DNA from 2 places in the Paenibacillus sp. 01L418 genome. Region 2 is predicted to be linked to the other one. Evidence: riboswitches for the same ligand, from Rfam matches in the RefSeq annotation. Region 2 holds a riboswitch; the other holds the start of a gene.
The links. Region 2 has a riboswitch for cyclic di-GMP ahead of AC1DSE_RS22865 (transglutaminase-like domain-containing protein). Riboswitches for the same ligand answer to the same signal wherever they lie in the genome.
Positions count from the first base shown of each region.

Region 1: another riboswitch for cyclic di-GMP. It lies ahead of AC1DSE_RS21830 (EAL domain-containing protein); the one in region 2 lies ahead of AC1DSE_RS22865 (transglutaminase-like domain-containing protein).

Region 1 covers NZ_JBFTSN010000218.1:724-4,128, forward strand. Annotated here, with positions in the region: partial or broken gene AC1DSE_RS21830 (EAL domain-containing protein) at 1-2,107, opposite strand, end outside; cyclic di-GMP riboswitch class I at 2,192-2,277, opposite strand; gene AC1DSE_RS21835 (metallophosphoesterase) at 2,394-3,405, opposite strand, start outside.
Region 2 covers NZ_JBFTSN010000238.1:1,250-9,812, forward strand. Annotated here, with positions in the region: gene AC1DSE_RS22815 (anthranilate synthase component I family protein) at 1-590, shown strand, start outside; gene pabA (aminodeoxychorismate/anthranilate synthase component II) at 587-1,168, shown strand; gene pabC (aminodeoxychorismate lyase) at 1,165-2,055, shown strand; gene folP (dihydropteroate synthase) at 2,101-2,949, shown strand; gene folB (dihydroneopterin aldolase) at 3,011-3,397, shown strand; gene folK (2-amino-4-hydroxy-6-hydroxymethyldihydropteridine diphosphokinase) at 3,372-3,929, shown strand; gene AC1DSE_RS22845 (helix-turn-helix domain-containing protein) at 3,881-4,093, shown strand; partial or broken gene AC1DSE_RS22850 (tRNA-dihydrouridine synthase) at 4,152-4,434, shown strand; gene greA (transcription elongation factor GreA) at 4,854-5,330, shown strand; gene lysS (lysine--tRNA ligase) at 5,499-7,019, shown strand; cyclic di-GMP riboswitch class I at 7,186-7,264, shown strand; cyclic di-GMP riboswitch class I at 7,314-7,392, shown strand; gene AC1DSE_RS22865 (transglutaminase-like domain-containing protein) at 7,405-8,214, shown strand; partial or broken rRNA gene AC1DSE_RS22870 (16S ribosomal RNA) at 8,532-8,563, shown strand, end outside.

The sequences.
Region 1 (3,405 bases), on a different contig from region 2:
GCAGCAATTCAGTCACCGCATTCTCATTGCTAATAAAGGAGCTTTCCGTTATTTCAATTTCCAATCGATCTTGGGAAATTCCTGTCTCCTCGATGATCTGATCGATGGTATGCAATATATTTTGCTGAAGAAGCTGCTGCACCGAAAAGTTAACCGACAGCGTAACCGAAGGCAGGCCTAAGCTCTGCCACCGTTTATGCTGCATACAGGCTTCGCGAAGCACCCATTCTCCTATCGATACAATAAGCCCCGTTTCCTCTGCGATCGGTATGAATTCAGACGGAGCAACCAATCCCCAATCCGGATGATTCCAGCGCAGCAGCGCCTCAACGCCAACAATTTCCATCGTTTGCGAATGTACGCGAGGCATATAATGAAGGAACAGCTCTCCTCTTTCCTGCGCTTTACGCAAATCATTGCTGAGTGAAAATAATTTGAATGATTGCACATTTAAAGAAGCGGAATAGCACTGTGATTGGTTGCTGCCTCTGGACTTCGCATGATAAAGAGCCGCATTCGCATTTTTCATCAACTGCTCCACCGAGCTCCCATCGCCAGGCGATTGACTGATTCCAATACTTGCAGTTACATTCAGCTCATATCCTTCTATCAAAAATTGCTCATTGATAAGCCTAATAATAGTAGCTGCCATATCCTTAATTTCGTTTTGCTGCTTTACATCAGCTATAATAATTGCAAATTCGTCTCCGCCAAGTCGGAATACGGTTTGGCCATCACGTAAATTGCTCATCAATCGGAAGGCGATTTGTTTCAGCAGCTCATCCCCAATCGGATGCCCCAGCGTATCATTTACATATTTGAAACGATCCACGTCAATCAGCATGATCGCCAGCCTCTGCTTAAAATACTCGCTTACCCTTAGCTGCTTATCTAGCTGGTCTTCAAACATTCTGCGATTTGGCATCTCCGTTAAATAATCGTGGTAAGCCAAATATTGATTTAATTCCTCAGCCTTGCTTCGATCCGTAATATCAAGGACTACGCCAACGATCGCTTGCTCACCCATATTTGACACTTGATTATAGTGCACTTCGCAATGAATATTCGTCCCATCTTGTTTAATGGCTCTGTGGCAGAAATTAGATAAAGACTGCCCCTCCTGTAACTTCGTTAGCTGATTAACGACGGCTTCACGGTCTGAGGGATGAATCGTCTGTATAATATCCATACCGATCAAGGAGTCATAACCGAACATTTTATTGAGCTGATCATTTGAATAAACGAAGTTGTTTTTCTGCGCGACAAAAATACCGACAATGGATTGCTCGACAATACTGCGGTATTTTAATTCGGTCTCAGTCAACGACTGCTCAATCATTTTTTGCTGCGTAATATCCTTGGCAATGCCGTAGACACCGATAAGCTTTTTATTAATAATGATTGGAATATTGGTCACATTAAATTCGACCGTTTGCCCTGTTCTCGTAATGCCTGTCGTATCATAGTTTTGAGGATTCAGCGTCTTGACCGTTTGCTCAAAATATTGAATCGTTTTATCCAGCGCTGCGGCATCTACAAATTTATGAAAACTATCATTAATAATTTCCTCTTTCGTATATCCAAAAAGTTGCTCAAGCACTGAATTGCATGACAAAAAACGCCCTTGTGCGTCTAAAGAAAAGACAGCATCAGGATTGTTTTCAAATATCGATTTATAAAGCTGCTCTTCTAGTGTGAGGCGATGCTGTATTTTTTTATTTTCCGTAACATCCTGAATCATGCCTATCGTCAACAATATCTCGTTTTCGGCATTCCGTATGAACGTAATGTTTTCCACCACATGTCTAACTTCACCGCCCTGACGAACGATTCTGTACTCGGAAACGCTTTCCTTTTTTGATTCAATTGCAAGGTGGAACTGCTCATTAACGCGCTCACGATCTTCGGGATGCACGAACTCAAAAAATTGTTCAATCGTCATCGAGAAATCAGATTTCATACCATATATTTCGAACATTTGATTCGACCAGGATGCTTCTCTGCGAATATGGTCAAACTCCCAGTAGCCTAAATTAGCTAACTTTTGAACAATATTAAAACTACCAACATTAACATTGCCATTAAAACGTTTAATCATTTGTTTCATTGCTAAATATCCCCTCTTATTCATAACGTAGGCGGTAACCTGAAGTTTTTAAGGAGAGGATATAGGTATGTTATCACTCATCCTTTTGGCAACCCAGCCACCTTTGGAAATTTCCTTTAGGCCTGTTGGCTTTGCGTCATTGTCTTTCGACAACTTTGCTTTTTACTAGGACTTTTTACATATACCAGTATTCCATATTATTCCGATATATACCATAACCAATTTCATAATAGGTCGAATGATGTAGAAAAACCTCCCATTTTGGGAGGTTTGGTATATTGATGATTTACAATCTAGGATCTATTTCCTTCTCTTTGGCAACCTCAAACAAAAGATTCGCAACAGCCGCTTGATATCCATCGTTTTCTGGAGCAATTTCAGCAAAAGGAATCGCCAGCATATGCTGTCCTAGCCGGTACTCGTTAAATGATGTACGAAGCTTTTGCGTAATATTTTTTTGCTTGATGAGCTTATTGTACTTGTGCGGAAATCTATAATCATAACCGTAAATAATAGACATGTATTCCTTATTGCGCACTTTCATATAGGGAACCGTGTACGGCTGAGGCATCTCCGGCTTAATCACGACACCTTCCATATGATTGTCTACCGTAAGCGTGTAGAAATATTTTTCTGCAAGCTCATAGCTCTCCGCATCAGACAGAACAAGCGTGATGAATGGATCGTCAGAGAGGAAACGATACATCTCCGAGGTTTTCCACGCTGGCAGCTGCTCGCTTCCGTCTACGTATACGATTTTGAGCAGCGAAAATGGCTTGTATTCAAGCTCCCCAGCCTCGGCATACAGCTCCAGCTGCCTCTTATACGTTTCATATGCTTTGATATGCTCATCAATTGGCCTGTTTTTCTCAAGAATAGAATGAACATGTTTAAAGTTTTGGTAGACGGCTAGGCCATATTTCTCATTAATAGCCCCTTTGCTAAGGTGAAACTGATCCTTTTCAAAACCACTTTCCTTGAAATCATGCGCAAGCTTTCCGAACGCTTCCTCGAATCCATTCGCCTTCAGGAATGCAAGCTCTGTCTCAAGCCCCTTCTCAATTGGCTTAAACTGCTTTTCGATGAGACCTTCTCCCAGCGCCTCCCATGGCAAAAGCTCGCCATCCAGCAGAAGCATCGATATATCGTTTTCCTTCATGTAGCTTCCGAATCTTTGCAGCAGTCGCTCATAAACAGCGGTTAGGTCAACCTTATTTATTTTGTACCCATTGCGGCTCACTGCAAAACATTGCTCGATATCTGCATGCAAATAAACATTGCAGCGTGATCCCATATAT
Region 2 (8,563 bases):
GACGCGGGCGGACAGAGGAAGAGGATCGGCGCCTGGCTGACGAACTTCTCACGAATGAGAAGGAGCGGGCGGAGCATATTATGCTCGTTGACTTGGAGCGGAACGATCTTGGGCGGATTTCAACCTATGGTACGGTTAAGGTCGAAGAGTTTATGGTTATTGAACAATATTCGCATGTTATGCATCTTGTTTCTCAGGTAGTAGGACAGCTTGCAAACGGCAAAGATGCTTACGATGTTATATCGGCTACCTTCCCCGGAGGAACGATTACAGGTGCTCCAAAAATTCGCACAATGGAAATCATAGAAGAGCTTGAACCGACACGCAGAGGACCGTATACGGGCTCGCTTGGATGGATTGACTACAGCGGAGATATGGAATTTAATATTATTATTAGAACAATGGTGCTTCAGGAAGGCGTTGTTCATATTCAAGCGGGAGCAGGCATCGTTATTGATTCTGAGCCGGAGCGGGAATATAAAGAATCGCTAAACAAGGCGAAGGCATTATGGAAGGCCATTCAGTACAGCGAACGGTTTGCAGCAGTCGATTTGGCAGCGGAAACGGAAAAAGGGGGAGCCTTAACATGATTCTTGTCATCGATAATTATGATTCCTTTACGTACAATTTAGTGCAGTATTTGGGTGAGCTTGGGGAAGATATTACGGTAAAAAGAAACGACGAAATAGATTTAGCCGGAATCGAAGCATTAGCGCCCGATCATATTTTAATATCACCAGGTCCGTGTTCACCGAATGAAGCGGGCATTAGTTTATCTCTAATCGAGCATTTTAAAGGTAAAATCCCGATTTTTGGCGTATGTCTTGGTCATCAATCGATCGGACAAGCATTTGGCGGGGAAGTGGTACGTGCGGAGAAGCTGATGCACGGCAAAACGTCTGCCATTTATCATCAAGGAAAGTCCGTGTTTGAAGGTTTGCCATCACCTTTTACCGCTACTCGCTATCATTCTCTTATCGTACGCCGTGAAACGCTGCCTGATTGCTTGGAAATAACAGCGGAAACCGATGAAGGAGAAATTATGGGTTTGCGTCATAAGGAATATGCAATTGAAGGGGTGCAATTTCACCCTGAGTCCATTATAACGGAGCATGGCTTGACGATGCTTCGTAATTTCTTGCAAAATCGGACGGGCGCAGTGCGATGAAGGTCGAACTGAACGGCTCCGTAATGGATGCGAGCGAAGCCGTGATCTCAGTTTATGATCACGGCTTTTTGTACGGTATAGGTTTGTTCGAGACTTTCCGCACGTATGAGGGGAAGCCTTACTTACTAGATAGGCATATGAAGCGGTTATGCTCAGGCTGTGATCAGCTAGGAATTCAGTACACGCCTAATATGGAGGAGCTGAGCAGCTCCGTTAACGAGCTTCTTGTGGCGAATGAATTAAAAGATGGCTATATAAGACTAACCGTCAGTGCAGGCGAAGCTGAGCTAGGGTTGCCGACAGGAGATTATGAACAGCCGAATGTGTTAATGCTTGTAAAGGCTTTGCCGCCGGTTAATGATGCGGTTCATATGCGCGGACGGGAGCTGCGGCTTTTGCAGACAAGGAGGAATACGCCTGAGGGCGAGGTTCGCTTTAAGTCTCTCCATTATATGAACAATATTATTGCTAAGCGAGAGCTGCTTGCCAGTGGTGCTGCGCCTGGGGCCGAGGGTCTTATGCTCAGCCGAGAAGGATGGTTGGCGGAGGGAATCGTGAGCAACTTGTTTTTTGCTAAGGACAATGTTGTATATACGCCTGAACTGGCCACCGGCATATTGCCGGGCATTACACGCAAGCGAGTTCTGGAGCTGGCTGGCAGTGCAGGGTATGAAACCGAAGAGGGCCTTTATAGCTTGGAGAAGCTGCAAACGGCCGATGAGATTTGGCTTACCAATTCCATTCAGGAGCTCGTTCCCGTTACTCTGTTATCAGAAGCTGGCGGGGTGAGTAGAGTTATCGGCAACGGTCAAGCAGGTTCTATTACAAAGCAATTGCTTACTCTTTACCGACAGACGACAATTGACGGTGATGCTGGAGCTATCTAAGCTCTATAATCATGTAACATTAAGAAGAAGGATGGCGGTCTAACAATGGATCAACAACCAAATTTCTATAAAAGAACATATGTGTTTGGCAGCGGAACGAGGCTGGAGTTAGGCGGGCGTACGTTAATTATGGGCATTTTGAATGCGACACCTGATTCTTTCTCGGACGGCGGGAGCTACACGAGTGTGGATGCGGCTCTTGCCCGTGCGAAAGCGATGGTGGAGGAAGGCGCTGATATTATTGATATTGGCGGTGAATCGACACGTCCAGGATTTGAGCCGGTGGGAGTGGAGGAAGAGCTGCGGCGTATCCTTCCTGTTATTCAGGTTTTGCGTAAGGCGCTGCCGCACATTCCTTTATCCATCGATACATACAAAGCTGAGACTGCACGGCATGCGTTAGAGGCGGGTGCTCATATTATTAATGACATTTGGGGGCTTAAGGGCGACCCTAATATGGCCGCAGTTGCAGCTGAATATGCTTGTCCTGTCATCATCAATCATAACCGCCATGCGAGAGACTATAATGATTTTGTTCCCGATGTACTTGCAGATTTGCAGGGCAGTGTAAGCATTGCGCGAACGGCGGGCATCGCTGAAGATCAAATCTGGCTAGATCCGGGTATTGGTTTTGCCAAAACCTATGAGGATAATCTGGAGCTGCTTGGCCGTCTATCCGAGCTGCATGCACTTGGATATCCGGTGCTGCTTGGTACCTCGCGTAAACGATTCATTAAGCAGACGCTGAATCTGCCTGTTGATGAGCTTGTTGAGGGAACGGCTGCGACGGTTGCTCTTGGCATTGCGCACGGCTGCCAAATCGTACGTGTGCATGATGTGCGTGCAATTAAGCGTACTGCACTTATGACGGACGCCATTTTATATCGACATTAATTGTGTTGTTGAATGCCGTTTCTTATTTTAAATAAGGTACATCGTTAGGAGAGTGACTATAATGGATAAAATGATGATCAAAGGGATGAGGTTTTACGGCTACCACGGCGTATTTCCTGAAGAAAACAAGCTAGGCCAGAAATATCATGTGGATGTTGAGCTCAATATGGATTTGGAGCAAGCGGCGTTAACCGATGATTTGAACAGTACGGTGAATTATGCAGAAATCCACGCTCTCACGAAAACGATTGTAGAGGGCCCTCCGTTTAAGCTTATCGAAGCTTTAACAGGTCACATTGCATCGCAAGTACTGGAAGTTTATACTATGGTAAATGAAGTGACGGTTCGAGTAACGAAGCCTAACCCGCCGTTTGATATCCATTTTGACGGAGTAACGGTAGAACTGCGAAGAAAGCGGGACAATGATGGACGAACAATTCCCGCTTGATGGCGCACAGGCAGAGGCATATATTGCTTTAGGATCTAACATGGGAAACCGTGAGCAACTGCTGCTGGAAGCGATTAGCCTCATCGATGCGCACCCGAACATCGTGGTAAGCAAAGTGTCGGGTATGTATGAGACTGATCCGGTAGGCTACACAGAGCAACCGCCCTTTATCAATATGGCATTAGCTGTACGAACGACACTATCTCCATTAATGCTTTTGCGTCAGCTTTTGGAGTACGAGCAGCAGCTCGGTAGAGTTCGACAAATTCGTTGGGGACCGAGAACCATTGACCTTGATCTGCTCCTATACGATAATGTCAGAATGGATCAAGAGGAATTAACTTTGCCGCATCCGCGTATGATGGAGCGGTCGTTCGTTCTCGTTCCGCTGCATGATGTTTTGGATCAAACACATCGGCTGCAGTCCGAGGTAAGCGCAGTATCTGAAGCAGCGCTTCTGGATGGAAAGGAAGGCATTACGTTATGGAAAACAATCAATTGGCGCAGCGCGTCAGAGCCTTTCGAAAGCTGAAGGGCTATACTCAGCAGGAGCTGGCCAAGGAGCTTGGCGTATCGGTGGCCGTTCTTGGCTCATTGGAGCGAGGAACAAGAAAGACGGATACGAAGTTATTAAATCATATCGCTAAGACGCTCGGAATCAGCTATGAGGAATTAATGTCTGATAACCGTGAATAGTGCTGTCTGGTACACAAGACATGAACCATAAGCAATTAGAAGAGGAGGAAGGAGTGACATGCTGAAAATCGGTGGCATCGAAATGAAGAACAGAGTGGTGCTAGCGCCGATGGCAAGCGTGTGCTATTCTGCCTTTGATTAATTGCCAAGGAGTTTGGAACGGGTCTTGTATGTGCGGAGATGGTAAGCGACAAGGCCATTTTGCATGGTAGTATACGGGTAAGGCTAATTGGGACATTATAAAGGATGTCAAAGTAGCGGTATCGATTCCCGTAATTGGGAATGGCGACGTTTTCTCACCAGAGGATGCAAAAAGGCTGCTCGAACATACCGGCTGTGATCCGATGGTAGCGATTTTGGAAAACTACGTCCACTCGCTTGGAGAGGACGAAGAATTCCAAGCTGTCAGTGCTGTTTCAGCAATGAAGCGGGTTCTGCAGAAGTAGACGCTTACTAAAATACAAATAGATCGGTTATGCGATTTACCCCGTAACGGGAGCGAGCCGACACCATTCGACAAAAGCCGCTATCATGCGGCTTCTGCTCTACATTTCAGAAATGAAACGGTTTCAATGGGTCGTCTGGCTTTGATTGACATTCAGGGTAACTTTGCAATATAATCGTGCAATATAATCTAACGAAGACATCAAGAGCGCTTCAAACAACAGTTGGTATGAGGAATAAGAAGCGTAATATATTAGGTAACAGTGAATTCATACAAGGTATGAAAAATTAGTCACATGACAGGAGAATCGGAAAGATGAACGATAAGCAAATCATTCTGACTCAAGAAGGGCTGCGAAAGCTCGAAGATGAATTAGAGAACCTAAAGTCGGTCAAGCGTCGTGAAGTAGCTGAACGTATTAAAGTAGCAATTGGCTATGGTGATATAAGCGAAAACTCGGAATATGAAGATGCGAAGAATGAGCAAGCATTTATCGAAGGCCGCGTTCTTACCCTTGAGAAAATGTTGCGCAATGCGCGTATTATAAATAATGACGATATTGATATTGATACCGTGAGCATCGGTTCGATCGTAACGGTTGAGGATATGGAGTATGGCGACACAATGGATTATTCCATTGTTGGTACAGCGGAAGCCGATCCTTTGCAAAACAAGATTTCAAATGAAAGCCCGGTTGGTAAAGCGATTTTAGGCAAGAAAAAAGGCACCGTTGTCGAAGTTAGCGTACCAGTCGGCATTATTCAATACAAAATTCTCGATATCAAAAAATAATGTTTGCTATGAGCGGTTCAAAAAGCTTCCTTGTAGGAAGCTTTTTGAACGTTTAAAATATAAGAACGTATATTACAGGTCTATACATTGCTTATATTTTATTGCGAAACGAGATTTTGCTGCATGAATCCGGTGACAGCTGCTTGCTTTTGCCGAATGATCAAGGAGATGAAAGAAGTGGAACAAGAAAACAATGAACAGCAGGAGCTAAGTGAGCTCTTGCAAATTCGCAGAAACAAATTGGACGAGCTTAGAGGGTTAGGTGTGGATCCATTCGGCCGAAAGTTCGAACGCACTCATAACGCCAAAGATATTGTACAAGCCTATGAAGGGCTCAGCAAAGAAGAAATAGAAGAAAAAGCGGTTGAAGTGCGTATTGCTGGCCGTATTATGCAGAAACGCGGCATGGGCAAAGCGGGTTTTGCTACGATTCAAGATTTGAGCGGCAAGGTTCAAATTTATGTTCGTAAAGATTCCGTTGAAGAGCATAAGTTTGCAGCTTTTGACTTGCTGGATATCGGTGACATCATTGGCGTAGTAGGCGTTGTATTCAAAACGAATACAGGCGAAGTCTCTGTCAAAGCGCGTGATATTGAAGTTTTGACAAAGTCGCTTCTTCCATTGCCTGATAAATATCATGGCTTGAAAGACGTAGAGCTTCGTTATCGTCAGCGTTATGTTGACCTTATCGTGAATCCCGACGTCCAACAAACCTTTATTACTCGTTCCAAAATCATTCAATCCATGCGTCGCTACCTAGATTCCCGCGGGTATTTAGAAGTAGAAACACCAACGCTGCATTCCATTGCAGGCGGTGCTGCAGCACGCCCTTTCGAAACGCATCATAATGCGCTGGACATGCAGCTCTACATGCGTATTGCAATCGAGCTTCATTTGAAGCGACTGATTGTAGGCGGATTGGAGAAAGTATATGAGATCGGCCGTGTATACCGGAATGAGGGGATTTCGACTCGCCACAATCCAGAGTTTACAATGATTGAGCTTTACGAGGCTTATGCGGATTACAAGGATATTATGGCATTGACAGAGAATGTCATCGCACATATTGCGCAAGAGGTTCTTGGAACAACGAAAATCACTTATCAAGGCCAAGAAATTGATTTGACACCTCAGTGGCGCCGTGTCAGCATGGTTGAGCTTGTCAAAGAAACGACTGGCGTAGATTTCGGCGTGGAAATGAGCGACGAGGAAGCCCATCGTTTGGCGAAAGAACACAAAGTTGCCGTTGATCCGCATATGACGTTTGGTCATATTCTCAACGCTTTCTTTGAACAGTTCGGTGAGCACACGCTTATTCAGCCAACCTTTGTTACAGGACATCCGGTTGCTATTTCGCCGCTTGCTAAGAAGAGCGAAGCAGATCCACGCTTCACCGATCGTTTTGAGCTATTCATCGTAGCACGTGAGCATGCTAATGCATTTACGGAGCTTAACGATCCGATTGATCAGCGTGAGCGTTTCGAGTCGCAGCTTGTTGAGCGTGAGCATGGAAATGACGAGGCGCATGAGATGGATGAAGACTTTATCCGCGCTCTGGAATACGGCATGCCGCCAACAGGCGGACTAGGAATCGGTATCGACCGATTGATCATGCTTCTAACAGATGCTCCATCTATTCGTGATGTACTGTTGTTCCCTCATATGAGAGATCAGCGTTCTGCTGAATAAGAAAGAAACAAGGAACCGTTTGGCTTTTAGCAGCCAACGGTTCTTTTTTTCTAATATCGAGAATTTGCAACAACAATCCTTAAAAACATTCAAATTATGATTGATATTGTAGTACAATCTATTGATTTGCTAGATTCATATGGTAGAATAGAACTAATAAAGCGCTACACGATAACGGCAAACCTATCGAAAGGTAGGGACGCAAAGCTAAAGGGCCTTCCGTATGATGGCAGCCAGCTACCGAATGAACAGGCTTTTTTTGTTTTTATAGGGAAATTCATCACATAGCGCTTCACACGATAATGGCAAACCTATCGAAAGGTAGGGACGCAAAGCTAAAGGGCCTTCCGTAAGATGGCAGCCAGCTACCGAAGGGAGTATATTCATGCGTAAATTTATGTTAGTCATCGCAGCTTTTGTTCTTTTTGCATCCATCCATGTAACGGTCGTTCAGGCAAATGAAGCGGACTCTTCTGATTGGCTCAATACGGGGAATTTAGATAAAGGTGTTGTCTCCGTACAATATGCAGTGAACACTAAAGTGAAAACGAAGCTTATGATCGCAAAAGGCGCATCAAACTATACATATAATCTAACCGGCGGAAAAACAGCTGAGAAGTTTCCATTGCAGCTTGGCAATGGCGAATATACGATATCTGTTCTAGAGAATACAACAGGCAACAAATACAAACTGGCGAAGAAAGAAACGGTGACGCTTGATTTGAAAGACAACAAGGTTTTGTACTTGAATTCCATCCAGAACATTGACTGGTCGAATGCGAGCAGCGCCATCGTCAAGGCAAAAGAATTAGCGAGCAATAAAAAAACGGATATGGAGAAAGTAAAGGCAATCTACGAGTATATTATTACGAATGTAAGTTATGATAATCAATTAGCTGCTAATCTGTCAGTTGATTACCTCCCCAATATTGATCGCACATTTAAATCGAGAAAGGATATCTGCTACGGATACGCTTCATTGTTTGCGGCAATGCTGCGGAGCGTGGATATCCCTACGAAGCTCTTGATGGGACAATCTACTTATGTGGATGTTTATCATGCTTGGAACGAAGTGTACTTGGATGGGAAATGGGTTACGATTGATACGACAGTTGATGCGGGTCTAAAGAAGGGCAAGAAAAAGTATGAGCTTATCAAGGATGCAGCTCAATATACAGTTACAAAAACATATTAGAAGTTATACGAGCTTGCGGAAATCGCAGAGCTCGTTTTTTTATGTCTTTCTTCAATATAGGTGAGGAGGAAGCGAAGCAACGATTGCGCAATTAGAAGGCAAATAGGAGTGTTGAAAACTTTTTCGTAAATAATAAAAAAAACACTTGCAATGCTATATACGCCTATGATATATTATCTAGGTCGCCAACGAGATACACGGTCGACGAGAGAGAAAAGATTGCTCTTTGAAAACTGAACAACGAGTAATAACTGCCTCGCAAATCCTTCGGGATAAGCGAAAAAAGCGATAAAAAAGTAATGAGCATTTCAAACACCAATTTGGAGAGTTTGATCCTGGCTCAGGACGA